4 regions of the Paenarthrobacter sp. AT5 genome follow, and region 2 is predicted to be linked to each of the others. Evidence: riboswitches for the same ligand, from Rfam matches in the RefSeq annotation. Region 2 holds a riboswitch; each other region holds the start of a gene.
The links. Region 2 has a riboswitch for cyclic di-AMP ahead of RI444_RS02200 (NlpC/P60 family protein). Riboswitches for the same ligand answer to the same signal wherever they lie in the genome.
Positions count from the first base shown of each region.

Region 1 (5,600 bases), on a different replicon from region 2:
CAACATTGCCAACACCTCCCCGGCCCGCCTCGCCTTCAGCGCCTTCGTGGTGGTGATTCTGCTCTTTACCGGGTTGCTGACGCTTCCGGCGTCCTCTGCATCCGGTGAGTCAACACCCTTGCACCAAGCCATGTTCACGGCCGTTTCCAGCGTCTGCGTCACCGGCCTGACCGTGGTGTCCACCGCCACGCACTGGTCCTTTTTCGGGCAGCTCGTCATCTTGCTGGGCATCTTCGTCGGGGGTTTAGGCACGCTGACGCTCGCGTCCCTGCTGGCGCTGATGGTCAGCAAGCGCCTGGGCGTGCGCGGCAAGCTCATCGCCCAGGAAGCCATGAACAACGCCGGAAGGCTCGGTGAAGTCGGTACCCTTCTCCGGATTGTCATCGTGACCTCCGTGGTCATCGAAGGGGCGCTGGCCCTCGCCCTGATCCCCCGGTTCCTGGTCCTCGGCGAGCCGTTCTGGCAAGCCGTGTGGCACGGTGTCTTCTATTCCATCTCGTCGTTCAACAACGCCGGGTTCACACCCCATTCGGACGGGATCGTCCCTTACGAGACCGACCTTTGGATTCTGGTTCCGCTGATGCTGGGTGTTTTCCTGGGCAGCCTCGGCTTTCCCGTGGTCATGGTGCTGCAGCAAAACGGGCTCAACTGGAAAAAGTGGAACCTCCACACCAAGCTCACCATCCAGGTCTCCCTTATCCTGCTCGCGGCCGGCGCGGTCCTGTGGGCAGTCATGGAGTGGGACAACGTCCGGACTATCGGTAACTTAGGGGCCGGTGAGAAGGTCATCCATTCGCTCTTCGCCTCGGTCATGACGCGCTCCGGCGGGTTCAACCTGGTGGACCAGAACCAGATGGAATCCACCACGATGCTCCTCACTGACGCGCTCATGTTCGCCGGCGGCGGCTCGGCCTCCACGGCCGGGGGCATCAAGGTGACCACCATTGCCGTCATGTTCCTGGCCATCGTGGCCGAAGCCCGTGGCGATGCCGACGTGAAGGTCTATGGCCGCACCATCCCCCAGGGCACCATGCGGGTCGCCATCTCGGTGATCGTCGCCGGGGCCACGCTTGTTTCGGTCGCCGCCTTTCTGCTCCTGCAGATCAGCGGGGCTTCCCTTGACCGGGTACTGTTCGAGACCATCTCGGCCTTCGCCACCGTAGGACTGAGCACCAACCTCAGTGCCGAGCTGCCGCCGTCAGGGGCGTACGTGCTGTCGGCGCTGATGTTCGCCGGCCGCGTCGGCACCGTCACTCTGGCCGCCGCACTGGCACTGCGCCAACGCAGCCAGTTGTACCACTACCCCGAAGAGCGGCCGATCATTGGCTAGCGCACCCCGAGGTGGGCGGTCTTGGCTTCCCGGGTCACATCCAGCCCTGCGGGTTCACGGTCTGCCCGTTAAGAAGCACCTCGAAGTGCAGGTGGCAGCCGGTAGAGGCCCCGGTCGTCCCGGCAGCGGCAAGCCGCTGGCCGGCGGCCACGGTCGCTCCGACAGAGGTTTCGATGGACGCCAAATGGTTATACGTACTCTTTAAGCCGTTACCGTGGTCCACCACAATCCTGTTTCCGCCCCCGTAGGCCGACCAACCGGCCTCCACGACCTTTCCAGCCCCGGCGGCGTACACCGCGGTCTGGCACGCTGCCACGAGGTCCAAGCCGGTATGTAGTTCCCCGGAGCCGCTGATCGGGCTGGAGCGGATACCGAACGGCGAAGTGACCGACATGCTGGCCAGCGGCGCGCCGAGCCGGGCCGAGGAAGCTGCGGGTGCAGAAGCAGCCGGTGCGGCTGCGGCAGTCTTTGGAGCTGCCGCGCCCGCTGCTGCAACCTGGGTCTTGGCCGGCAGTGGCAATGGAGCTTGCTCGGTGGTGACAGCCGGCCGTTCATAGCTGATGGATGCCCCGGCGGAGGCCTGAACCGGTGCACTGGAAGCCTTTGCCGCTGGGGCTTGCACTGCGGGACCGGTGCCGGTGGGGGCCGGGCCGGCATGGGCGGCGGTGAGTGAGGCGGTCAAAATCGCGGCGACGCTCAGCGTGGCGGCAGTTGCGACCTGTTTGCGCCGATTCCCGACCGGCCTGGCAGCTGGCACATCCCGGTGCTGCGGGACAGCCCGGGGAGTCGTTGCAGCGGCCGCCCGGGGGAAGGGACCGGAGGTTGGTTTTCGGCGCCGGCCATGGGGGGATGGGGAAGTCATGGGGGATCCTTTCGGTTCGCCTGCGAAGTTAGCTGTCGGGTTCGGGCCAAGGAAAATGCCCGGCCGCACCCCTGCGGCCACCTGGCCACCGACGTCGCGGCTTCACCCCAAGGCAGGCTGGCTGCCGATTCTGGGTCCTCCACCCCCGCCGTGAAAAGGGATAGTCGTTTGATACCACCGGCGGGGCTGAGCGTGCGGCATCAAGGGTTTTAGTACAGAAAAACCTGAACTAATAGTAGCTGCAAAGGCTCATCGTTACAATTTCGTGACACAGCGTGTGTGGTTCGGATGCTGGCGCCCGGGTCGCGTGCCTGCCTCCGACGCCCATGCCAAGCAACATGTGGGCGTCTTTTCAGATGAGCAGCTGATGGCATCAACGAACTCCACCTCCGGATGGTTCCGGTTCCCGACGTACCGCACACTGGGGCCCAGGTGTCGGGGCCCCGGTGCTGGAGAGCACCTCGGAACCAGCTACAGGGTCTGCTGGCGCCCGGAACGGGCGCGGTTCTTTCTGCGGCAGCAGATAAGCCCGGACCACCCACCCACCGGGCGCGGGGCTTCGGTACGACGGCCTGGATGCCGCTGTCGTCCTGCCCATTGCTGAGGGGTTTAGAGGCCCATCGAGTCCAGAAGAGCGTCTTCTTCTTCGGAGCCGGAGCGTTTGCGCCGGGATGGCGTCCTGGGCTGCTGAACGGCTTCAGCTGTGTCCGCCATGTCGTCCGGCAGGTCGCGTTCCTCGCGACCGATCCGGGCCTGTTGCCGTGCCATGTATCCGAAGCCGACGAATGCCAGGATCCCGAAGGTGATCCATTGCAGGGCGTAGGACAGGTTCGACCCTTCCTTGACCGCCGGTGCGGCGAGCTGCTGGGGGGTCACAGATGGTTGTGGGGACTCCGAGGCCATGACCCCGTAGCTGCCCGTCATGAGCGGGTAATCCAGTTGCATCTCGTAATTGGTCAGGTCAATGCTGGCCAGCTGGCCCTCAGGTGCGTCACGGCCAAGGTCAGGTTCGGACGGTTTGATCCGGACGACCGCCGCAACCTCTCCGGTTGGTGGGCCGGGCACCGCGTCGGGGTATCCGGGCCGGTCGTTGCCTATCGGCAGCCATCCTCTGTTGATCGCGATCGTCTCACCGGAGCTCAACCGGAACGGGACCAGCACCTCGTATCCGGCCGCGGAATTGTTGGGCCGGTTCCTGACGATTCTCTGGTCTTGCGCAAGGTACCGGCCAGTGACCGATACGGTCGTCCACTTCGCCTCTGGGTCGGCGACGGCGAAGTATGCGCGGGCGTCCTTGAACGGCACGGGGGCTTTGTCGTAGTTCTCCTGGACCCTGCGGATCTCGGTCACGGCCTGGTTCCGACGATCCATCTGCCAGTTCCCCAGTCCAATGCAGGCAGCGGCGAACAGTGCCGCCATCAACAGGAAACCGGCCCAACGCCAGGACAGCAGGAACCTATACGCCACGGGATTCCTCCTGGAGCTGCCACTGCCCGGCCAGCATTGCGCGGACTGCCGTCGCTTCGGCGGCAAGACGGTGGTCCTCGCCGCGGGCCAGGAGACCGTATTCGACCATCGTCCGTCCGTCATCGTGGGTTCCGGCGCGGACCCAGACCCTGCGGCGGTTCACGTACAGCGAGGCCATCAGGCCCGCAACTGCCATCACCGAGAAGACCAAAACGCCGGTCTGTCCGGGGGTGCTGCGGATGTCCACGCCGATGTAGCGTTTGAGGCCATCGAAGCTGATGCTTCCCTTGCCTTCGGGCAGCGTGTACGTGCCGCCCGGTGAGAGCGTGATGCCCTTGGTGGGCAATTCCCGGCCGTTAAGCTGGGTCAACCCCTTCACATCGAGGTTGTAGACATTTTGCGGTACGCCGGTGTCCAGGCCCAGGTCGCCGTAGTAGGAATTCAGGTTCAGCTGGGGGTTCAGCGGATCCGGGTCGAAGCTGTAGGCAACGCCTTCCTCGTTCTTGATGGCGGAAGGCAGGAAGAATCCCACGAAACCCAGTTGCGACGGACGGGCATCCGGAACCTTGACGACAACCGTTGAAGTGTAGACGCCATCGTTCGGGATGGCAACGACGGGGCCACTGAATGCTGTATCGCCGTTGCCGTCCCGGACGGTGATGACCGGTGCGTAACCGTTGCCGACCAAAAAGACGCCCACCTCCCCGAAGTAGACAGGGTCATTGACCTTCAGCGTCCGGGGTTCCTGGTCCGCGCCGGGTGCATCCCGGGTTCTCAGCTGGGCGGTGAAATCAATGGGCTGGCCGAACTGTGTGGTCGATTCCCTGTCGAAACGGACCGCGAACGTATCCAACGTGATCGTGAACGGCTCCAGCCACGAGGATTGGAAGTTGGTTCCCGGCGCGAAGTTGTCGTAGCCCACAAGCGTGTTGACGAAGGTATCGCCTTCGATCAGGATCTTCTGTCCCCGGAACCCGAACAGCCCGCCAATGGCCACACAGATCAGAACGCCGATCAGCGAGGTGTGGAACACGAGGTTCCCGGCCTCCTTCAGGAAGCCTCGCTCTGCACCCAGCGACGGCATCGCTTCCTCCTCAGCCCTGACTTCGACGCGGTAGCCGCGCTTCTTCAGCGCAGCGGCCGCGTCGGCGATGGCGGCCGCGGCGGGGATCCCGGCCTCGGCAGGCAGCACCAAGGTGCCGTACTCCGGCAGCCGGGAGAGCCGCTTCGGGGTACGTGGCGGGTGCGAACGCATGGCCCTGTAGTGGGCGCGGGCCCTCGGTATGACACAACCGATCAGGGAGATGAACAGCAGGATATAGATGGCCGAGAACCAGGCCGAGGAATAGACGTCGAAAAGCTGCAGCGCATCCAGGGCCGGGCCGTAGTCAGGGCGGTCCTTGATGTACTGGGTGACGAGCGAGGGGTTGGCCGGACGTTGTGGGAAGAGTGATCCCGGCACGGCGGCGATGGCCAGCAATAGCAGCAGGAACAGGGCCGTGCGCATGCTGGTCAGCTGGGTCCAGGCCCAGCGCATCATGCCCGCCGCTCCGAGTGGCGGCGGGGTCGGGAGGGCGTTCTCCTTGGTGCGGGCAGGTGCCGCGGAGTCAGGTGCCGTCATCGCTGGCGTACCGGACGGTTGGCCAGTTGGCGCAGGTATTCGTTGTAGGCGTCCAGGTCCGGGTCCCCTGCCACCGCGGCCGTCTTGTCCGCCTTGACCCATCCGCGGGCCTCGTCCCGTTGCCACCGCACGAGGATGAACATCAGCAGCAGCACCCCTGGCAGTTCCCCGTAAGACCATGCCAGTCCGCCGGCCAGGCCCTGGTCCTGCATCGGGTCCACGTTCCAGCTTTCCGGTGGTGCGGCGAAGAACTTGACCATGGGGGCGGTGGCCATCATGATGACAACCCCGAAAAAGGCGTGCAACGGCATCTCAGCAAA
Region 1 is NZ_CP136443.1:25,192-30,791, reverse strand. It holds gene RI444_RS22655 (TrkH family potassium uptake protein) at 1-1,330, shown strand, start outside; gene RI444_RS22650 (M23 family metallopeptidase) at 1,365-2,192, opposite strand; cyclic di-AMP (ydaO/yuaA leader) riboswitch at 2,196-2,369, opposite strand; gene RI444_RS22645 (SURF1 family protein) at 2,802-3,659, opposite strand; gene RI444_RS22640 (cytochrome c biogenesis protein ResB) at 3,649-5,280, opposite strand; gene RI444_RS22635 (cytochrome c oxidase assembly protein) at 5,277-5,600, opposite strand, start outside.
Region 1: linked by a shared signal. The riboswitch ahead of RI444_RS22650 (M23 family metallopeptidase) and the one ahead of RI444_RS02200 (NlpC/P60 family protein) in region 2 are both predicted to bind cyclic di-AMP.

Region 2 (5,600 bases):
CGCCCTGCTGCGGCCCTTCCGCCGCTTCACCGTCCATGCCGCCGTGAAGCGTCAGGTCCTAGTCGTTGCCCAGCATGGGGCCGAACTTGGGCCTGTCCGCAAGCCTGGAGTCTTCGCGATCCGGGACCACCATGACCGGTCCCTTGGCGTGGTGCAGCACGCCGTCCGAGGTTGAACCGAGGAGCATTCCGGCGAACCCGCCGCGTCCACGGGTGCCCAGGACCACCAGTTCAACTCCCCTGCTGGCCTCCACCAGGACGTCCACGGGAGAGCCGTCTGTCAGCTGGGTTTCCACCGTGAGATGCGGGAAATGGCTGCGGAGCCAGGCAACGCCGGCATCCAGTTGGACCTTGATATCCGCGAACAGGGCATCCCTGTCCAAGGGGGCCGGCACCCAGGCCAGCGAGCCGCTGTACTGAGGCACAGCGCAGACTACCCGAAGCTTCGCGCCCATGCGTTCTGCCTGTTCAGCAGCCTCCAGGACCGCCACTCGCGCCTGTTCGGAGCCGTCAACACCAACTACAACAATGTTCTCCACAGTGCGGGGACCGGCCTTCGCGTGTTCGGCCTTGATGTGCTTGTCCTCGGTGCTCTGGCCCAGGCGGTCGGCGCAATACAACGGCACCGTCACTGTGGGGCACTTCGCATGGGCCGGCAGCGCGCTGCTGACGGAGCCCAGCAGACGGCCGACGAATCCACCGCGTCCGCGGCTGCCCGAAACCAAGAGGGCGGCTTCCGCGGAGAGATCCAGCAGGACACCGGCGGCATCCCCGTTCTCCACCGAGGCGTCAACGTCGATGTTGTAGCCGGAAACCTTCTCCATGGCCTGTTTGGCGATGGCTTCGGCGCCTTCCCGGATCATCGAGTCGTCCACCGTTGCGTATCCGCCGTCCAACCCTGAGGCGGCGAAGATCGGCACTGAATAAGCGGTCACGATGTGCAAGGGAAGTTGCCGGCGTTCGGCTTCACGCGCTGCCCACACCAAAGCGCATTGTCCGTGTTCGGAGCCGTCCACTCCAACCACGATGCCGCCCGGTGCTACTGCTTCCGCGTCACCGCCGCGGGGATGTTCAACGTGACTACCGTGCTGGTCCATTTGGGGCCCGCCTCTCCACCTGCTGCTTGATGTTCCGGCCATTCTGCCAGAGGTTCAACGTAGGGGTGTTACACCTCACGTTGTGCGCTAATGTCCGTGAACGAGGAAGCCACGGGACTTCCTCGTCCAATGCCAACTATTCTCGTTTGCTTATAGCGAATCAAGGCGGCTTTTCCGCTATCTGCATAACGGTCCGGGCTCGGTTTCAAGGCCCTCCCGGGACGCCCCGGGAAGAAGTAATAACACGCTGTCAGGAAGGCTACCCAACGCCCCAAAAGTTCTGTAGTGTTCGAGTCACCGAATGGCCGGTGAGAGTGTTCCAGAACACATACCGGCCATTTATTTGCGACCGTTTGGGGGAACCGGAAGCGTCCAATCCTGCCTTTGGGCACGTACGTCAAGGAGGAACCACGCAGTGTCACTCATGCCTGATTCCGCCACGGAGCGAACCACCACCGTGGTGATCGGAGCCGGACTCTCAGGCCTCGCCGTGGCCAGCGAACTCAGCCGCTACGGCGTGGGCTCGATCGTGGTGGACGGCTTCGGCCCACTCGCACAGACGGGTCCTTCCGTGCATACCGGCATGCTGCAACGCTGCGAGGTAGCCGATCCCGCTTCCATGCTGGAACGGAACCAGATCCTCCGCCACCTGCGGAACTACGCGGCCAGTCACCACCTGGATGTACGCAACACCACCAAGGCGGTCCGGCTGGACCTGCTCACGGCTGCAGAAACTCCCCTCGCATCCCCTCGTCAATGGGCCGTCCACACGGCGCACGGCATTCTCCTTGCCGACCACGTTGTAGTGACGCGTTGCGCGCAGAGCCAGCTACGCAAGATGCTGGCCGAGCTGGGGATTGCCGTTGGTCAGAACCTTGTGGCCGCCATGCGCGCGGTGGGCATGCATCTGGTGGGAGTGGGAGAACTCATCACGCCAACCCCCAAGGAAGTCCTCCGCCAGGCCAAGGCGGTGGGGCAGGCCATCTCTTCGAAGGTGGCACTTCCAGCAGCGCCCGGCCTCGCGATCGCCTAAGCCCGGCAACCCCCACAGCGGCACCAAGGCAGCCCGGAAACAGGGCTCTTGGAGCAGGGGCCTTAGACCAAAAGCCTTAAACCAAAAAACCGGCACCCCGGGAGGAGAAAACCTCCGGGGTGCCGGCCTTTTTGTGAAGCGTGAAGCTTATGCGCCGGCGCGGACGTACGTGAGCGGGCCGGTTGCGGTCAGCCAGCTGATCGGGTGGATGCCGGTCTGGTTACCGTTGATGCCACCGGAGATGGCCTGGCCATTGCCGATGTAGATGGCAACGTGGCCGGACTGGACGATCATGTCACCGGGCTGGGGATCACTGACAACCTTGCCGTAGTTCATGAATTGCATGGGTGCAAGGTCGCCCACCGGGATACCTGCGGAGCCGAGGGCCTTTTCGACCATGGCGGTGCAGTCCTGCATGACACCGATCTGGGCGTAAGCCGAGGCAACCATTGCTGCGTTGACGCCGCCAACAGCGGGTGCCGGGGCAGGTGCTGCGGGAGCAGCAGCGGCAGGTGCGGAAGCAGCAACCGTGGCGGTAGCGGCGGGAGCAGCAGCCTTGGCTGCGGCCTTCTTGGGAGCCTCAACAACCGGAGCCGGCTTCTCGATGACCGGTGCTGCCACGGAAGCAACAGCGGGACGCTCGAAGTTGACGGTGGCCGTTGCTGCGGCAGTGACAACCTTGTTGGGGGTTTCGGCAACGGTTTCAGCAACCGTGGCGGGGCTGGAGTCCCGCTGGACCGGAGCCTGTGCCGGAGTTTCGGCAGCGTGCGCAGCAATGGAACCGGTCAGGACAAGACCCGAAGCTGCAGCGATGACGGCTGCCTGGCGGCCAGCGCCTGAAGCGTTGCTGGCAACTGCCTTGGAGATGGAGATGAACGGATTGGGGCGTACGCTGTCCGCCTTACGACGGCCGCGAAGAATGCGTGAAGACATGAAAGAGCCTCTCCCGATGCCTGCGAGGTTAGCTGTCGGATTCGGATGGGAGTCACCCGGCCACTATCCACCGCTGTTCAGCGGAAGCTTCGTGGCTTCACCCCAAGGCGCGCTCATTGGCGGCCTAAAATGGGTTCCCCGTCTCTGCCGTAGGTATGTCTGCGAACGGATTCCGACCTGCGGCAGAGCTAGGCAATCAGGCCGGAAGTGCGCCGAATGCGGATCGGGCACAGGTACTACCGTACGCGATGATCACGGCAAAGTCACATTTAAGTAACGAGAAGTGGGCGTCGAGCGTGTCGCAGTAACCGTTTCGAGATTTTCGCAGGTATGTAGAAAACCCCGTCATTCCGCGGATTTATCGCCCTCGGCATCATTGGAGGCAGCCAATTTCCGACGGGCTGTAACGGCCAGGAAAATAACGAGCGCAACAGCTAATGCAGCAAACGCCACGATGCTCCACGGGAACGGCTGGGAGGCGTCCGGAGCCGGTTCGCTGACGGGGGTTCCGGGGGCCGCAGTTCCTGCGCTCGGAACAGTGCCCGAACCTGCCTGGCCCGACGCGGACAGCGAGGCTCCCGCGGTGGCCCCCTCCGACGTCGTGCTTCCTGCTGTTGCCGTGAACGTAAAGGTGCCCTCGATGGGGTGCGAATCGGAGCTGACGACGCGCCAAACCACCGTGTACTGGCCCGCCGGAGCGCCGGGGCGCAGTTTTTGGACCGCCTGGTTGTCGATGATTTGCACGGCGCCGTCCGCCCAGTTCTCCCCGCCCGCGGTCACCGACATGCCCGAACCAATAGCCAGCGGCCGGTTATTGAACGTGACGGAGACCGATGCCGGAACTTCCGCAACCGTGGCTCCGCTGGCCGGACTCGTGGATTCTGCGGCGTCGTGCGCCGATGCCGGGGCGGCGCCGAAAAGCAGCGCCGAGGCGAAGGCGAGGGCAGCAACGACGGCGGCCAGGAGCGGGCGGATGGTGCGCATGGGGCGGTTTCTCCTAATGTTGGCTTCCTTACAGACTAGGCGAATCGTCAGGCCTCCCCGCACGGGCGGGCATAGGATTTGAGAGCACACTCACACGATCCCCGGAGACATCCATGCTTAAACAGGGTTCTGCAATCGACCGCTACTTCAAGATCTCCGAACGTGGATCCACGTATTCGCGGGAAATCCGTGGCGGCTTCGCGACCTTCTTTGCCATGAGCTACATCGTGGTCCTGAACCCCCTCATACTGTCGGGGGCTGACTCGAGCGGGGCATCGCTGGGCTTCACGGCCGTCGCCGCCACCACGGCCTTCGTGGCAGGCATCCTGACCATCCTCATGGGTGCTTGGGCCAAGCATCCCTTTGCCGTAGCCACAGGCCTGGGCGTCAACGCGTTCGTGGCCGTCACCGTCGCCTCGCACCCGGGCCTGACATGGCCGGACATGATGGGCCTGGTGGTCCTCTCCGGCCTGACCATGCTGATCCTTGTCCTCACCGGGTTCCGGACCGCGGTCTTCAAGGCCGTCCCCGAGGCGCTCAAGACCGCGATCGTGGTGGGCATCGGTCTCTTCATTGCGCTGATCGGCCTGGTCAACGCCGGCTTCGTGCGCCGCATCCCCGACGCCGCCGGAACCACCGTTCCGCTGGGCCTGGGCGTGGACGGCAAACTCCTGGGCTGGCCGACGCTGGTGTTCGCGGTCGGCCTGGTCCTCACCATCGCGCTGGTGGTGCGCAAGGTACGCGGTGCCATCCTGATCGGCATCATCGTCTCCACCGCGCTGGCTGCGATCCTTGAATTCACCCTGCATATCGGCCCGAGCAACGACGGCACCACCATCAACCCCCGTGGCTGGTCGCTCGTGGCGCCCAAAGTGTCCGAGTGGGGCGCTCCGGACCTTTCCCTGATCGGCAAGGCCAACCCCTTTGGCGCCTTCGAACACCTTGGCTTCATCGGTGCCGCCCTGCTGGCCTTCGTGATCCTGCTCAGCATCTTCTTCGACGCCATGGGCACCATGGTGGGCCTGGCCAATGAGGCCGGAACCGTGGATGAGCACGGCAACATCCCCAATGTGGACCGCGTTCTCCAGGTTGATGCGCTCGGCGCGATTGTGGGTGGCGGAGCTTCGGTGTCCTCCAACCAGATCTTCGTCGAATCCGGCGCCGGCATTGGCGAAGGCGCCCGGACCGGCCTGGCCTCGATCGTCACCGGTGTCCTGTTCCTGGTGGCCATGTTCTTTACGCCGTTGATCAACCTGGTTCCCTTCGAAGCCGTTGCGCCCGCCCTTGTTGTGGTGGGCTTCATGATGGTTTCGCAGGTGGGCAAGATCGACTGGCAGGACTGGGGCGTCGGCATCCCGGCGTTCCTGACCATCGCCCTCATGCCGTTCACCTACTCGATCGCCAACGGCCTCGGCGCAGGCTTCATCTCCTACGTCCTGATCCGCACGTTCCAGGGCCGCGCCCGCGAGGTACACCCCTTGATGTGGGCTGTGGCTGCGGCATTCCTGCTGTTCTTCGGCATCGGCACCGTGGAGGAACTGCTCGGGGTGAAGT
Region 2 is NZ_CP136441.1:451,337-456,936, reverse strand. It holds gene RI444_RS02215 (PEP/pyruvate-binding domain-containing protein) at 1-37, opposite strand, end outside; gene RI444_RS02210 (universal stress protein) at 59-1,096, opposite strand; gene RI444_RS02205 (FAD-dependent monooxygenase) at 1,521-2,129, shown strand; gene RI444_RS02200 (NlpC/P60 family protein) at 2,277-3,062, opposite strand; cyclic di-AMP (ydaO/yuaA leader) riboswitch at 3,066-3,228, opposite strand; gene RI444_RS02195 (copper resistance protein CopC) at 3,408-4,046, opposite strand; gene RI444_RS02190 (NCS2 family permease) at 4,160-5,600, shown strand, end outside.

Region 3 (5,600 bases), 320 kb from region 2:
GGATATTCGCGTCTACGATCCCGACTTTTCGACGCACATCGCCATGGTGGAACAGTCGGTGGCCGTGGCGCTGGTCCCCCGGCTGGGCAGGCCGCCGCTTCCGGCAGGGGTTGTTGCCGTCCCGGTAGTGAATCCCGTGCAGCAGCGCGCCGTAGGGATCGTGTACCGCAAGACCATGGCAGCGAGTCCCAACATCCGCCACACGGTTCGCCTTCTCCGGGAGGTGGCCGCCGCTGAAGAACTCCCCGCGGTCCCGACTGACTCGCATTAGTGGTTGCCAAAAGCGCTGGGAACAACCCCTAATGCCAGCCAGTTGAGGTAAGAGGCGGGGGGTTAGTGGCGCGGCACCTTGAAGTGGATCAAACGCGCGTCTTGCCCGTCGAGCTCAGCCCAAGGCTTCTCCGTCTCCAGCACGGTCAAGGCGCTGGTCGGGTAGCGGGTGGCGGCATCCATGTAGGCGTCGTGGTCCGAGTCCCGGGAAGCCAGCCGCATGGCAAGGTCCTGCACGCCCGGCATGTGGGAGATCACCATCAACGTAGTAACTGTGTCCGGTACGTGGTTGATGACCGCGAGCATCTCTGTGGCCGAGGCTGCGTACAGCCCGTTCTCGAGCTTGGGCGTAGGAGCTTTTTCGCCCAGTTCATCGCAGATCCATGTGCACGTCTGGCGCGTCCGGAGGGCCGAGGAACACAGGATGAAGTCAGGGACCACCTTGTGCTTCAACAACCATTTTCCGGCCAACGGGGCTTCGCGGTGCCCGCGTTCCTCGAGGGGGCGTTCATGGTCGGGCACACCCACGGGCCAGTCCGCCTTGGCGTGGCGCATGATCACAAGCCGTCTCAGGTGGTGGTCGCTCATCCAAATACCTTATAGCCGCGCCAGGCAGATACTCACTGACCAGACAAAACGAAAGGCGGCACATTCCGTCAGCGCAGTGGTTGCTCGAGTGAGCGCAGGCGCAGAGGGATGTGCCGCCTTTCGGCAGTCACAGGATCAGATCGAGTATTCCGGAGCGGCCCAGACAATGACCTCGGGGTGCTCGTAGAAACGGTAGCCCTGGCCGCGGACCGTGCGGACGGTGTTGGCGAGGCGGCCCAGCTTGGAGCGGAGACGACGGATGTGGACGTCGATGGTGCGCTCGTTGGGGACTTCCTCGGCGTTCCGCCACAGGCCTTCGAGGAGCTCGTCACGGCCCACCGTGCGGGTGCCGTTCTCCACGAGGTAGTTGAGGAGTTCGAATTCCTTGAACGTCAGGTTCAGCGATTCGCCGTCGAGGTGGACTTCGCGGCGGGCGAGGTCGATGAGCACGCCGGACGGGCGCGCTTCCTGCTGGGGCGCAGGACGTGCGGCTTCGGTGCGCTGGCGTGCGGCCACGGTGGGGTCACCGAATGTGGAACGTACGACGTCGAGTGCGGACCCGGGTGCGCTGGCGGGAGCAACGGCGACGGCGGCATAGCTTTCCGCGCCGGTCACGAGCGACTGGGCGTAAGCACGGATTTCCTGGGCCAGCTTGGCAATGGAGGTCCCGGCAGCAGCTGCGGTCTCTTCGTCAATGCCCATGTAGAGCACGAATCCGCGGGCTACGTTGTCATTGGCCACGGGCCGGAGACGCTCGGACTGGGCCACCACCGGAGTGGGTGCCGTCATGGCGGCGGGCTCGGTAGCGGCAGGCACGGCGCGCAACTGTCCGTAGGAGTTCGGGTTGTAGCCCTGGGGAACGTAGCCCGGAGCCTGCTGGGCAGCAGCCTGGGTACCGGGTGCGTAACCGGGGCGGTTACCGAAACCGGGGCGGAGGCCGGCGTTGGAAGCGGCCTTGTTGGCGTTACGGACGGAGATGTGGACGTATCCGGATGCAACTGACATGGAGTGCTTACCTCAAAAGTGAATAGCCGTCATCGCGGCTTCGAATGCTGGTGTCCCCGCAATGAATTTGGGGAGGGGCGCCCAACGGTGGGCTAGGGGGCGAATGCCTGAAACTTTTCTGGGGTGGGAAGTTAGGCTTGCATTCGACAACAGCGGGACTCGTCGCCAGCGGGTGTGCTGGAGAAGATTGCTGCGGCTGCAGGTGCTGTTGAGTTCTTGTTCACATTGGAAGTGTGCAACGTAACAATGACAACACGCAAGTAACAAAGGGCGGAAACGTCCACATTCTGAGATAAGCGCGAGTATTGTGCCGCAAATCACAATTCAGCGGATCGCAAAAATGAATGCGGTTTTGTTCGGTTAAGGACAGAAATATTGCGTTCTGACTGAACTTTCTTCGACCAAAGGGGCATGATGCCCCTCTGGATTCCCGCGAGCGCCCGACCAGCGGAATCTCACGATCTGAAACGGATGCTGTCCAATCGAAGTGGACGCCAGGCTCGATATTCAGGCTCCCAATCTGCTAAAAGCTCCGAACGCCACCTGCGAACCCCCGCGCAGCCTCAGTGCCCCCGATTGTCGCGGCGCCGTGGCGCATCCTGCCCCGCCCTTCCTTGGGGCACATCCCCACCGCGGCGAATCCGGCAAGGCGACGCACCGGCGTCGTGATCTCTGTTACCTAAATGTGACTTTCGCTTGAACCTCCTGTACCGTCGAACGAGTGGGTCGCCCCAACCTTGGCCCACACCCGGGATGCGCCGAGCTCTGCCACTTCCCGGAGTTCCGTTCTGATTTCGAGGCAGAGACGGGGGACCCAGAGTCTCCGGGCCAGGCATTGCGCCGGCCCTTGGGGTGAAGCCGCAGCTACACGCGCGGCCGGATGACCTCATCCGAACCCGACAGCTAACTCCGCAGGCGCTGAGAGGTAATCACACATGTCTGAATTCAAGGATCAGTCGCGCCATGAGGCGCGTCACCGTGACGAAAACAACGCTCCCCTGACCAAGTCGCAGAATGTCCTGAAGAACGCTGCCCGCCAGGGTAGGACCGGCCACCGCATGTCGGTAGCAGCCGGCGTCGTCGCAGCCGCGCTGGGCGTTGCATCGCTCGGGCAGGCCGCAAACGCCACGTTCAACCTTCCGGAGATGAGCCAGGCAGCACAGACCCAGGCTTCGGTCCAGGTGGACCCGCAGACCCGCGAGAACGCTGCCGCTGAAGCCGCCGCCCAGGCTGAGGCCGCAAAGCGCGCCGCTGCTGAAAAGGCCGCAGCTGCCAAGGCCGCCGCCGAAAAGGCTGCTGCGGAGAAGGCTGCCGCAGAAAAGGCCGCAGCTGACAAGGCCGCCGCCGAGCAGGCTGCTGCTGCCCAGGCAGCAGCAGAGAAGGCTGCAGCCGACGCCGCCGCCAAGGCCGCTGCGGACAAGGCTGCCGCAGAAGCTGCTGCCGCCGCTGCAGCCCCCAAGGCCATTGATGATCCTGCCGCCGCAAAGGCCTACGCTGCCAGCATCCTGGCCAACTACGGCTGGGGTCCGGGTGAAATGACCGCCCTGAACACGCTCTGGGAAAAGGAATCGAACTGGCGCACCACTGCCACCAACGCTTCCAGCGGTGCTTACGGCATTGTCCAGTCGCTGCCGGCCGGCAAGATGGCTTCCGCCGGTGCTGACTGGCAGACCAACTACCAGACCCAGATCAAGTGGGGCCTGAACTACATCAAGGAACGCTACGGTTCGCCGTCCGCAGCCTTGGCATTCCACTTGGCCAACAACTGGTACTAAACCCGGACGTTGCCTGAGAAGCCGCTCCCGTTGCCGCCACACGCACCAGTACCTACAGGAGCGGATGGCGGAACCGGGGGCGGCGTTGGCGTTTAACTAGGCTTCGGGTTCCTGCTCCACCGCACGCCGGACTGCTTCCACCGACGCCGCCACATCGGCGTCGTCCGTGGACCAGTTGCTGACGGAGATCCGCAGGATGTTCCGGCCCTGCCAGGAAGACCCTGACATCCACACGGCGCCTTCTGCCATGAGCCGCTGGGTGATCCTGCGCGTCCGTTCGTCGCTCCCGAAACTCACCGATACCTGCGTGAACACCACGTCATTGAGCACTTCCACCCCGGGGATCGAGGATAGGCCGTCAGCGAGCGCCCGCGCGTTCTCGGCCAACCGCTCCACCATGTCGATGACACCGTTCCGGCCCAATTGGCGCAGGGCAGCCCACACCGGAATACCGCGGGCGCGGCGGGACATCTCCGGAACTTTCTCGAAAGGGTCCCCCGGCCCGGCATCCGTCGCTATCAGGTAACTCGTATGAACGCTGAAGGCACGCCTCATGGCTTCGGGGCGGGCCACGATTGCCAGGCCGCAATCGTAGGGAACGTTGAGTGTCTTATGGGCATCGGTGGCCCAGGAATCGGCGAGCTCCACACCTGCCAGGCGTTCCCGCAGTTTCGGGCTCGCAGCCGCCCATAAACCAAAGGCGCCGTCCACGTGGACCCACGCACCACGGTCGCGGGCCACTCCGATGGAGTCAGCCATGGGATCGAAGGCGCCCGAGTGCAGGTTGCCGGCCTGGAGGCATACGATCGCCGGGCCGGGTTGCTCTCCCATGGCGTCATCGAGCGCGTCGGGCAGGATCCGGCCTTCCCTGTCTGCGTCCACGGGAACACATGTCCCCAGGCCCAGATACCTCAAAGCGAGGTCCACCGCAGCGTGCCGCTCCCGCCCCGCGAACACCGTGATCCTCGGCGCCCCGGACAGGCCGAGGCCTTCCAGGTCCCAGCCGGCCTCGTCCATCAGGTGCTGCCTTCCCGCGGCAAGCCCGACGAAGTTGGCGGTAGTGGCCCCCGTGGTGAAGCCGACGTCGGAGGTGGCGGGCAAGTGCAGAAGGTCAAGCAACCAATCGGCCGCAGACTCCTCGATCGCTGCCGCCGCCGGGGTGGCAAAGCGCAGGCCCGCGTTTTGGTCCCACGCGGAGACAAGCCAATCCGCCGCCATGGCAGCCGGCAAGGTGCCGCCCATGACCCAGCCGTAGAAACGTCCGGACTGGATGGCCATCAGTCCCGGTTCGGCCAGTGCAGCCAGCTCATCAACGACGGCGGCGGCATCAGCAGGTTCGTCGGGGAGCCGCGGCAGGATGCTTGCGGCGACCTGGTCGGCGTCGGACTGTGGGCGGACTGAACGGGTGGGCACCGACGCGAGCCAATTGGTGGCGTGCACCATGGCACGCTCCAATGCAGCACCGTATGCCTCCGGCAACGCAGACATGCGCACAGCCTACTCCCGCCCGGCCGGGTGGAACAGGGCTAGAACGTCAGCGTGATGACGTGGCCGCCGTCGTCGTGCCTCACGGTCTCCACGGTCACCGCCGAGTAGTCGGGAATCCGCCACATGCCGGGTTCCAGATCCGCTTGGTGCGCGGCGGCCTGGCCCACAACCACTGTCCGCATCCCGGCGGCCCTTGCTGCGGCAATGCCTGCGGGTGCGTCCTCGAAAACCACGACGTCGGCCGGTTCGGCACCGAGCAAGGCCGCGGCTTTGAGGTATCCCTGCGGATGCGGCTTGCCGCGCGTAACGGCTTCGGCGGTAACCGCCGTCGAAGGCATGGCGAGTCCGGCGGCCTGCATGCGGATATCGGCGAGGATGCGGTCGACCGAAGTGACCAATGCGATGGCCTCGTCCGGAAGAGCTTCGAGCAGGGCCTCAGCTCCCGGCAAGGCAATGATGCCGTCAGTGCGGTTG
Region 3 is NZ_CP136441.1:768,529-774,128, reverse strand. It holds gene RI444_RS03695 (LysR family transcriptional regulator) at 1-271, shown strand, start outside; gene RI444_RS03690 (SixA phosphatase family protein) at 334-858, opposite strand; gene RI444_RS03685 (winged helix-turn-helix domain-containing protein) at 994-1,863, opposite strand; cyclic di-AMP (ydaO/yuaA leader) riboswitch at 2,640-2,793, shown strand; gene RI444_RS03680 (hypothetical protein) at 2,799-3,638, shown strand; gene RI444_RS03675 (pyridoxal phosphate-dependent decarboxylase family protein) at 3,735-5,126, opposite strand; gene RI444_RS03670 (HAD-IA family hydrolase) at 5,165-5,600, opposite strand, start outside.
Region 3: linked by a shared signal. The riboswitch ahead of RI444_RS03680 (hypothetical protein) and the one ahead of RI444_RS02200 (NlpC/P60 family protein) in region 2 are both predicted to bind cyclic di-AMP.

Region 4 (5,600 bases), 530 kb from region 2:
GTACGGGAACCCGATTCCCGGCCTGGAGGCCCTGGGCGGCCTCGCTGTCCAAGCTCCCTTCCGCCCGGACGTCAACCTCCTGCAGGCAATGGATGGTTATGCTGACGACTCCCGCGTTGTGGTGAGCCGGCTCGCCGAGCCCATCCAGGTCGAGCCCGAACTCCTGACCCAGCTGGACGAGGGCGGCATCCGTCCGGGTGCGGCCGTTTCCCTGGAGCGCGTGGGGGACTATATCTCCGTCCGGGTGCCGGGGATTGAAGGGGCCCTCGAGCTGCCGCCGGAAGTAGCTGCCCACGTATTCGTGGCAGTCGGCTAGCAAGCGAAAGGCCGGCCGGGTGCAGGCGTTCACTCCATGTGGGCGCCTTTGCCTTGCCATGGGCGTGGTTGATCTCACGTCACGCCGCCGCGCGGCGGTGTGACCTGCGGTTTCCGCGGATAGGTGATAAGGGGAGCGGGCAAAAAACGACCGCCCTGTAGATAACGAATTTATTACCGCGGGCCTTAATCCCCTATAGTTATCTACTAGCGCCGATATCAAAGCGTTACCTGATCTGGAGCCGAGCTCTGCCAGCAGATCAGGGGTGTTAAACATCTACTGGCAGAGGCGGGGGAACCACAATCGGCTGCCTAGAGAAGCAGCCTTGGGGTGAAGTCCGCAGCAGCAGTGCCTTACTTACGCAATTCCCTCCTGGGATACCTGTGTGCCGTGAGCGCTGCGTGCGGGCCGGGTCTTTGCACTCTCTGATCCGAATCCGACAGCTAACTTCGCAGGCTTTTGAGAGAGGAACAGAGTTTGACTTCGCAGAACGTCAGGGGCCGTCGACGCGCTACCGGCCCCGCTACTGAGCTGCGGCCAGCCCGCGTAGTATCGGAGATCCGGCCCCGCGACACCCAGCGTCAGGTGCGCCGCCGTAAGAGCCCGATGCGCCAGGTGGCCGATTTCGCAGCAGCCAGTGGTGTAGGGCAGAAGGCCGGCGTAGCACTCGCTGCTACCGGTCTTGCGCTCACTGTCGGCCTGCCTGCAACGAGTCCCGTCATGGCCACGTCCGAGTCCGGGCAGACTGAGGCCGCACTGGCTGTGGGCGGCGGGAGCCAGCCAGAGGTCTCCGCGGAAGCGTCCGCCAAGATCGACTTCAGCCGCGCCGCGGTGGCAACCAAGGCGGATCCCGACGGCAAGCTCAAGCAGTTGCTGAGCGCCCAGTCCGTGGGAAGCATCCAGGCCAGCTCCTCCAAGGGCACCATGGCCAGCCCGTTGGACACCCTCAGCACCGCATCACCGTTCGGCTACCGCATCAGCCCGCTGACAGGCGGCAGCGGCGATTTCCACCGCGGCCAGGACTTCGTGGCCCAGTGCGGCACGGCAGTCCACGCTGCTGCGGCGGGCAAGGTCACCTTTGCGGGTTGGCACGAATACGGTGGAGGCAACCGCGTGGTGGTGGACCATGGCAACGGCCTGGAAACCACCTACAACCACTTGTCGTCATTCAACGTCAAGGTCGGCGACACCGTGAATCGCGGAGACACCGTTGCCTTGAGCGGCACCACGGGCGCTTCCACCGGCTGCCACCTCCACTTCGAAGTCCAGGTCAACGGCGAAGTCGTCGACCCCATGGGCTGGCTCTAACCCGAGTTGATGGTCGTCTCTCGCATTCTTGACACGCCCCGTGATCTGAATGTGACATTTGCGTTCAACTGTTGTACCGTACAAAGCGCATCGGCTTTTTAGGGGGCCGATGCACTTGGGTGGATTGCCTAGCTCTGCCACCACTCAAGGTCCGTTCGCATAATTCGTCTGGCAGGGGCGGGGGAACCAATTTTGGTCTTCGAAAGAGGGCCTTGGGGTTAAGTCACAAACGCTTCCAACGGCGTGTGGCCGGATGACTCCCATCCGAATCCGACAGCTCACCTCGCAGGCATTGGGAGAGGCTACCTTCGTGTCATCACGCACTACTTCTGCGCGCCACCGCGCCCAGACGGTTACCCCGTTGAACACTCTTTCCAAGGCTGTTTCAGCGAATGCCGGAACCGTCGGCCGCCAGGCCGCAGTCCTTGCAGCAGCATCGGGCTTGGTCCTCAGCGTCGGCCTTCCTGCCCAGGCAGCGGATACTGACGTTTCCAAGGCTGAGTCCAGCGCACAGCAGCTGGTGACTACCGCCGTCGTCACGGCGGAACCAACCGCCACTGTTTCCTTTGAGAGCCCCGTTGTGGTTACCAAGGAAGCCCCCAAGATCCAGCGCGCTTCCCAGACCACGCAGCGCTCCCAGGCGAACGGCAACCAGAATGCCGGCCAGGGCGAGGGCGCAGTCACCGCCAAGTCCGCCGGCTCCAAGGATTCCGCGGCCAGCGCCGCGGCTTCGGGCCTCGCAGCAATCGCGTACACCGGCATCGGCCACCCGTACGTCTGGGGCGGCACCACCCCCAACGGTTGGGACTGCTCCGGCTTCACCCAGTGGGTTTACGCGCAGGCCGGCATCAGCATCCCCCGCGTCAATGCATGGACCGCCATGAAGCCCACCAGCACTCCCGCTCCCGGCGACCTCGTCATGCAGAACGGCGGTGCCCACGTTGGCATTTACGTCGGCAACGGCATGATGGTCAGCGCCCTGAACCCCAGCCAGGGCACGCTGCTTCACTCGGTAGCTTCTACCGGAACCTCCTCCTTCTTCACCCTGCGCTAAAAACCGTCCAGGTAAGCCAGCGCGCCCCCCGGGTGCTGGCCTGCCCATGACCCGCGTGCTTCCCAGCAGCACGCGGAAACGAAAAGAGATCATCATGACCAGTGCAAACAAGGTTGCGCGGCACCGGGCCGAGGCTCCCAAGACCAGCTCACTTGCCGTGATTGCAAAGGCAGTTTCGGTGAACGCCGGTGGCGTCGGCCGCCAGGCAGCCGTCATCGCCGCGGCTTCGGGCTTGGTCCTGACCAGTGGCGTTGCTGCCAATGCGGCGGATACCAATGTGGATCGCGAGTCCACCTCAACCACCTCCCTGGACATCCAGTCCGTCGTGCAGTCCACCATCGCCGCTGACTCCACCGTTGCCATCTCCTACGAGAGCCCGGTTGTCACCACGGTCGAGGCGCCCGCGCCCGTCGTGGAGAAAGCCCCGGCCAAGGCTGAAGCGAAGAGCTCCGCACAGGAAGCCACTGCCTCAGCTTCCAACGCTGCTGGCGGCGCAACCGTGGCAGTCAGCAACGCTGCACCGGCAGCAAAGGCTCCGGCTGCTTCCAGTGGCCTCGGTGCGGCCATTGCCGCTGCAGCCTACGCCCAGCTCGGCGTGACCCAGGACTGCACCATGTTGGTCACCAACTCCCTCGCAGCCGTGGGTATCAACTTCCATGACTGGCCTGCGGGTTACCTTTCCCTTGGACGTACGGTCAGCGCAGCGGAAGCCCAGCCGGGCGACCTCGCTTACTACGCCAACGGTGGTCTGGCCGGACAGGCCCACATCGCCGTCTACGTCGGCAACGGCATGGCAGTGCATGGCGGATGGAACGGATCCACCACTGCTCTGTTCAGCGTCAACGTCGGCTCGGGTCCGGTCTTCATCCGGGTCAACGGCTGATCGAACTTTGAGGAAATACCCCGCAGGTTTCACCTGCGGGGTATTTCCGTCTTAAGGGGCAGGACCGGGGCCTGTGGGCGACATCACAAGCTAATTCCACTGATAATTCGTTGATATGGCATATAAGTGCTTACTCTTATGGTGTCGATCCACAGCCCGTACATGCAGAGGGCAGCCGGCCCTCGTGCCCCTGGCGGGTGCGGCCGTTAAGAGGTACGTGCATGCGCACACTCGTTCTGAATGCTGGATATGAACCGCTGGCGGTAGTTACCTTCCGCCGGGCGCTGGTCCTTGTGCTCACCGGAAAAGCAAGCGTAGTGGCCGAAGGCGACGAACCTGTCGTCGGGCCGCAGGAGATTCTGGGACGCCCGTCCGTGATCCTCCTCAATCGCTACATCCGGCCGCGGTACAACAGGATTACGGCCGTCAGCCGGCGCGGAGTTCTCCGCCGCGACGGCCACCGCTGCGCCTACTGCGGTAAGACAGCCCACACCATAGACCACGTCCACCCCAAATCCAGGGGCGGCGCGGATTCCTGGGAAAACCTGGTTGCGGCGTGCTTGAAATGCAATAACGCCAAGAGCGACCACACGCCGGCAGAGATGGGTTGGAAACTCCGTTTCACACCCGGCGTCCCCTCCGGAACCATGTGGCAGATCAAAGAACTCGAGAAGCCTGCGCCGGACTGGGATCCGTTCCTCTTGCCGGAATCCGCTGCCTGATTGATGTGCGTCCGCCCTATGCGGCACCGGTAATCCTGTGCGGCACCGGTAATCTGGGCGAATGGAGTTCAACGCAGTGATCTTGGCGGGTGGCAGGGCCACCCGCCTTGGCGGTGTGCCCAAACCTTCGCTGACCTACGACGGCGCCACCCTGCTTTCGCATGCCCTGGACGCAGCCAGGGGTGCTGTGGCAACCGTAGTGGTGGGCCCCGATCCCGGCACGTTGCCGCCCGGCGTGCTGACTGCACGGGAGGAACCTGTATTCGCCGGTCCTGCTGCGGCGATTGCCGTAGGACTGGCTGCCCTGGCGGATCGGGGGCCCGCCCCTTGGACCCTGGTCCTCGCGTGCGACATGCCGCATGCCTCCCGCGGTGTGCAAGCGTTGTTGGCTGCCCTTATTGCCACGCCGAAGACCGAGGGTGCCATCGCCGTGTCCCCGGACGGGCGCAAGCAGCCGTTGCTGGGGATCTACAGCACACGGGCCATGGAAAGGGAAGTGGCCCTGGCCTCGGAAGGGGGAGGGTTAACGAACTCTTCAGTGTTCCGCCTGCTTGCTAGGCTGAAGGTGATGGCGGTGCCTGTTCCCAGCGGTTCCACGGATGATGTGGACACGTGGGCGGACGCCGCGGTACTGGGCATAGACAAACAGCAGGAGGCGGACGTGAAGAGCCAGGAAGAGACTCTCGAGGAATGGTGCCGCATGCTGCTGCAGGCATTCGAGCTTGAAGGCGTCGAGGTGGATGTCAACGAGGTCCTCGCCGTTGCTGGCGTTGCGGCGCATTCCGTGGTGCGTCCCGCTGCACCCCTGACCACGTTCATTGCCGGCTATGCGGCCGGAATGGCCCGGGGAATCGGGCAAGCCAACGACGACGCGGCCATGAGTGCAGCCCTCGGCCTGGCACGCCAAGTGGCCAAGCAATACCCGGAGCCCGGGGCAGAATCGGAATGACCGCGGCCCCGGAACAGGGCCACCACGCGGCACATACCTGGCAGGAGGCCCGGCAGCGCGCCTTTGAGGTTGCTGCTCCCATCCCCGCGAGCCCCGTTCCCCTGAGGGCTGCGCTCGGTCGGACGCTTTCCTCGGATGTATTGGCTCTCCAAGACATGCCCCACTATGCCTCGTCCGCCATGGATGGGTGGGCTGTCAACGGCAGCGGACCCTGGATACTGAGCGAACCGGGGCAGCGCCTTGCCCCGCACCAGGCCAGCCCGATCGTTACCGGCGGGCTCATTCCGCCCGGGGCCAAGGCAGTGCTGCGCAGCGAGAGCGGCGTCATCACCACGGACGACGACGGCCTGCCGATACTTGGGCTCGGC
Region 4 is NZ_CP136441.1:978,676-984,275, forward strand. It holds gene RI444_RS04640 (metal-dependent transcriptional regulator) at 1-316, shown strand, start outside; cyclic di-AMP (ydaO/yuaA leader) riboswitch at 546-789, shown strand; gene RI444_RS04645 (M23 family metallopeptidase) at 794-1,624, shown strand; cyclic di-AMP (ydaO/yuaA leader) riboswitch at 1,764-1,930, shown strand; gene RI444_RS04650 (C40 family peptidase) at 1,935-2,678, shown strand; gene RI444_RS04655 (NlpC/P60 family protein) at 2,773-3,561, shown strand; gene RI444_RS04660 (HNH endonuclease) at 3,783-4,283, shown strand; gene RI444_RS04665 (NTP transferase domain-containing protein) at 4,345-5,232, shown strand; gene RI444_RS04670 (molybdopterin molybdotransferase MoeA) at 5,229-5,600, shown strand, end outside.
Region 4: linked by a shared signal. The riboswitch ahead of RI444_RS04650 (C40 family peptidase) and the one ahead of RI444_RS02200 (NlpC/P60 family protein) in region 2 are both predicted to bind cyclic di-AMP.